One region of the Streptosporangium longisporum genome, then DNA from elsewhere that is predicted to be linked to it. Evidence: riboswitches for the same ligand, from Rfam matches in the RefSeq annotation. Region 1 holds a riboswitch; the other holds the start of a gene.

The links. A riboswitch is a leader RNA that binds a small molecule or an ion and turns the genes downstream of it on or off. The one in region 1 is predicted to bind glycine.
Region 2: linked by a shared signal. The riboswitch ahead of gcvP (aminomethyl-transferring glycine dehydrogenase) and the one ahead of gcvT (glycine cleavage system aminomethyltransferase GcvT) in region 1 are both predicted to bind glycine.

The regions. Positions count from the first base shown of each region.
Region 1 is NZ_BAAAWD010000004.1:70,301-72,746, forward strand. Features, by position in the region: gene gcvT (glycine cleavage system aminomethyltransferase GcvT) at 1-1,036, opposite strand, end outside; glycine riboswitch at 1,070-1,164, opposite strand; glycine riboswitch at 1,165-1,263, opposite strand; gene ABD832_RS03465 (gamma-glutamyl-gamma-aminobutyrate hydrolase family protein) at 1,359-2,054, opposite strand; gene ABD832_RS03470 (3-oxoacyl-ACP reductase) at 2,122-2,446, opposite strand, start outside.
Region 2 is NZ_BAAAWD010000033.1:7,896-10,341, reverse strand. Features, by position in the region: gene ABD832_RS41815 (bifunctional nuclease family protein) at 1-142, shown strand, start outside; gene ABD832_RS41810 (MerR family transcriptional regulator) at 287-907, shown strand; glycine riboswitch at 923-1,014, shown strand; gene gcvP (aminomethyl-transferring glycine dehydrogenase) at 1,188-2,446, shown strand, end outside.

The DNA of each region.
Region 1 (2,446 bases):
CCCGGATGTCGACGGCCAGTCCCGACGCCAGGCCGTTGTCCACGTAGGCCATGGCGATGGGCCTGCCCAGCGACTGCGAGGGAGCCCCGCTGGTGACCTCCCCGACGACCGTGCCGTCGGCGGCGACCACCACCGGGTACCCGTGCCGGGGCACCCTGCGGCCGCTCGTGACCAGGCCGACCAGGCGGCGGCCCGGCGGGACGTCCCTGAGGGGTTCGAGGGCGGCCCGGCCGACGAAGTCGCCCGGCTTGTCAAACCTCACCACACGGCCCAGCCCGGCGTCGAACGGAGTCAGGTCGGCCGACAACTCGTTGCCGTAGAGCGGCATGCCCGCCTCCAGCCGGAGGGTGTCGCGCGCGGACAGGCCCGCCGGGACCAGCCCGTGCGGCGCGCCCGCCTCGCTGAGGGCGCACCAGATCGCCTCGGCGTCCTCGGCCGCGACGAACAGCTCGAACCCGTCCTCGCCGGTGTACCCGGTACGGGCGATGAGGGCCTCGTGGCCCGCGACCACGGCGGGCAGGCCCGCGTAGTACTTCAGCCCGTCCAGGTCGGCCTCGGTGAGACCGGCCAGGATCTCCGCCGAGCGCGGGCCCTGGATCGCGACCAGCGCGTACCGCTCGGAACGGTCGTCGACCGCGGCGTCGAAGCCCTTGGCGCGGCCGGTCAGCTCGGCGGCCACCCGCGGGTAGTTGGACGCGTTGGCGACCACCATGAACTCGGCGGGGGCCAGCCGGTAGACGATCAGGTCGTCCAGCACGCCGCCCCCGGCGTCGACGATCATCGTGTAGCGGGCACGGCCGGGCTCCAGCGCGGACAGGTGGCCGACCAGCGCGTAGTCGAGGGCCTCGGCGGCCTGCGGGCCGGTCACGAAGATCTCGCCCATGTGGGAGAGGTCGAACAGGCCGGCCGCCCGGCGGACCGCGTTGTGCTCGGTGGACTCACTGCCGTAGCGGAGCGGCATCAGCCAGCCCGCGAAGTCGGTCAGCGTCGCGCCAAGGGCCTCGTGGACGCCGCGCAACGGCGTAGGTCGGGACATGTGCGCACCTCAGGCAGGGGACAGATGAGATCATCCTCCCCCTCTGTCATGGGTGCCTGAGAGTTTCATCCGGTTTTTGCCGGACTTTCACCTTCGGCGAGGCCACGGGGCCTGCTTTCCAGAGAGCACCTACCCGCACGGTCCTTTGCCTTGAGAGGTTCGCGGGGAGGGCTTGCTCCTTCAGGGGTCCTGGCCTGGATGTCAGGACGCTCTCCCGCACGGGATTCATCGGTGTCACCGCCAGCCTAACCGCCCGCACCGGCCGAGCGGAATCCCCCGCCGCCCTCGCCGGCCTCGCCAGTGGGCTCGGCCCGGAGGCCGGTCAGGGGGAGGTGTGCCGGACCAGGGCCTCGAACAGGGCCGACTCGTCGTCGGCCTCGGGGTGCCACTGGACGGCGACGGCGAACGGGTGCTCGTCCAGCTCCACGGCCTCGATCGTGCCGTCCTCGGCGTGGGCGGTCACGGTCAGGCCCTCGCCCGGCCGGTCCAGGGCCTGGTGGTGGTAGTGGGCCACGTCCACCGTCTCGGTGCCGAAGATCTTCGAGGTCCGGCTGCCGGGGGCCAGGCGCACCGGCATCCTGCCGTGGCTCCCGGGGGCCGGGGCGTGCCCGGAGTGACCGACCACGTCGGGCAGGTGCTGGTGCAGGGTGCCGCCCAGGGCGATGTTCAGGATCTGCATGCCCCGGCAGACGCCCAGGAAGGGCAGCCCCCGCTCCAGCGCCGCCCGGACCAGGCCCAGCTCGGCGTCGTCGCGGAACGGCCGGACGTATCCGGTCCTCGGGTGCGGCTCCTGCCCGTACCGCTCCGGGCCGACGTCACCGCCACCGGCCAGGATCAGCCCGTCCAGCCGCTCCACCAGCGGCGCGGGGTCACCGGCCGGGGGCACGATCACCGGCTGCCCGCCCGCGCGGGCCACATGGTCGACGTAGTCGTAGGGCAGCAGCGCCGTCGTCACCTCCCAGACGGTGAACCGGGCGGGCTCGACGTAGCAGGTGATGCCGATGACGGGACGGGACATGATCTCTTGCCTTGCCTTGCTCTCAAGGGAGCCGGGCCCGGTGGCTCCGGGCCCGGCAGGGACTCCCCTACAGCGGGGTGACGTACGCGCCGGAGATGCCTCCGTCCACCAGGAACTCCGAGCCGGTGATGAAGCTGGCGTCGTCCGAGGCCAGGAACGCCACCGCGGCGGCGATCTCCGACGCCTCGGCGAAGCGCCCCAGCGGGACGTGCACCAGGCGGCGCTGGGCCCGCTCGGGGTCCTTGGCGAACAGCTCCCGCAGCAGCGGCGTGTTCACCGGCCCCGGGCAGAGCGCGTTGACCCGGATGCCCTCGCGGGCGAACTGCACGCCCAGCTCGCGCGACATGGCCAGCACCCCGCCCTTGGAGGCGGTGTAGGAGATCTGGCTGGTC
Region 2 (2,446 bases), on a different contig from region 1:
CACCGGCGCACGTATCTTCGCGAGTGAGGAGGTGGTCCGGGAGGCAGGGGTGATCATTCCCGACGACCAGGAGGACGAGGTGGAGAAGTTCAGGGAGTTCCTTGACACGATCACGCCCGAGGACTTCGGCCGCGCGGGGTAGGAATTTCGGTGCATTTACGCTTCACGACGCGCCGGGTGGGGTCGTTGACTGGACTTGGCCCCAGTCCTACGGTGCAAGTGAAACCCACGGCCGTGCGTAAACCCCCAGATCAGGCCGTGGGATGAGAGAAAGCCGGAGGTCCGCGTGGCGGTCAGCAGCGGCGAGGGTAGAAACGCCGACCAGGATGACCCGGAACGGCGCCAGTCGGCACGTCAGCGCGCGGGTGAAGAGGGTCTGCTGTTCGACGGGGAACCGGTGAACACGCCCGCCGACCTCGGCTACCGGGGCCCGACGGCCTGTTCCGCGGCCGGGATCACCTACCGGCAACTCGACTACTGGGCCCGTACCGGCCTGGTCGAGCCCACCGTGCGGGCCGCGCACGGCTCGGGTTCCCAGCGGCTGTACGGCTTCCGCGACATCCTGGTCCTCAAGGTCGTCAAACGCCTGCTCGACACCGGCGTCTCCCTTCAGCAGATCCGCATCGCCGTACAGCACCTGCGCGACCGGGGGGTCAACGACCTCGCCGGGATCACCCTGATGAGCGACGGGGTCAGCGTCTACGAGTGCACCTCGCCCGACGAGGTCATCGACCTGCTCCAGGGCGGTCAGGGAGTCTTCGGCATAGCGCTCGGACGGGTGTGGCAGGAGGTGGAGGGCTCCCTCGCGGATCTTCCCGGCGAACGCGCGGAGTCGGGCGGGGGCCCTTTAGGCGATCATCACGCCGATGAGCTCGCCCGGCGTCGCAGAGCACGACGAACAGGGTAAACTCGGACTCGCCACTGACCCTGTGCGGGAGAGTCCCCGGCACGACCGGGGCGCCGAAGGAGCAACCTCCCCGGAATCTCTCAGGCACCCTGTACCGCACGGACGAGGCAACTCTGGAAAGCAGGCACACCGGCCAGGTGTGCCTCACCGACGGTGCAAGCCTCCCCTCATGGGCAGGTGAAGCTCTCAGGTCGCGGCCCAGGCCGCGATGACAGAGGGGGAGACTCCGGTCGCACGCCCGCGCCCGGCGCCGGTCTCCACCCCGTCTGGGAGGCTTTCCATGACCGATCTGTCCCCGCTCGGCGAGCTCGCCGCCCCGCCGTTCGCGACCCGTCACATCGGGCCCGACGACGCCGAGCAGACCCGCATGCTGGAGGCGGTCGGCTTCGCCTCCGTCGCCGACCTGGTCGCGGTGGCCGTGCCCGAGGCGATCCGCTCGGCCGAGCGGCTGAACCTGCCCCCGGCGGCCTCCGAGGCCGAGGCCCTGGCCGAGCTGCGCGTCCTGGCCGGGCGCAACACCGTGATGACCTCGATGATCGGCCTGGGCTACCACGACACGATCACCCCGGCCGTCATCCGCCGCAACCTGCTGGAGAACCCGGGCTGGTACACCGCGTACACGCCCTACCAGCCGGAGATCTCCCAGGGCCGGTTGGAGGCCCTGCTCAACTTCCAGACCGTGGTCTCGGACCTGACCGGCCTGGACGTCGCCGGCGCCTCCCTGCTGGACGAGGCCACCGCGGCCGCCGAGGCGATGACCCTGGCCCGGCGCGCGGGCCGCAGCCCCTCGAAGGTGTTCGTGGTGGACGCCGACGCCCTGCCGCAGACCAAGGCGGTGCTGCGCACCCGCGCTGAGCCGCTCGGCATCGAGCTGGTCGAGAGCGACCTGGCCGGCGAGCTGCCCGACTGCTTCGGCGTGCTCGTGCAGTACCCCGGCGCCAGCGGCCGGATCCGCGACTTCCGCGGTGTGTCCGAGGCCGCCCACGCCCGCGGCGCCCAGGTGGTTGCCGCCGCCGACCTGCTCGCCCTCACCCTGCTGGCCGCCCCCGGCGAGCTCGGCGCCGACATCGCGATCGGCTCCACCCAGCGCTTCGGCGTCCCGCTGGGCTTCGGCGGCCCCCACGCGGCCTACATGGCGGTCCGGGACGGCCTCCAGCGCCAGCTTCCCGGCCGCCTGGTCGGCGTCTCCCAGGACGCGGACGGCCGCCCGGCGTACCGCCTCGCGCTGCAGACCCGCGAGCAGCACATCCGCAGGGAGAAGGCCACCAGCAACATCTGCACCGCCCAGGTCCTGCTCGCGGTGATCGCCGGCATGTACGCCGTCTACCACGGCCCCGAGGGCCTGCGCAGGATCGGCCGCCGCACCCACCGCCACGCCGTGGTCCTCGCCGAGGGCCTGCGCCAGGGCGGCGTCGAGGTCGTGCACGACACCTTCTTCGACACCGTGCTCGCCCGGGTGCCCGGCCGGGCCGCCGCGATCGTCGCCACCGCCCGCGACAACGGGGTGAACCTGCGGCTGGTCGACGACGACCACGTGGG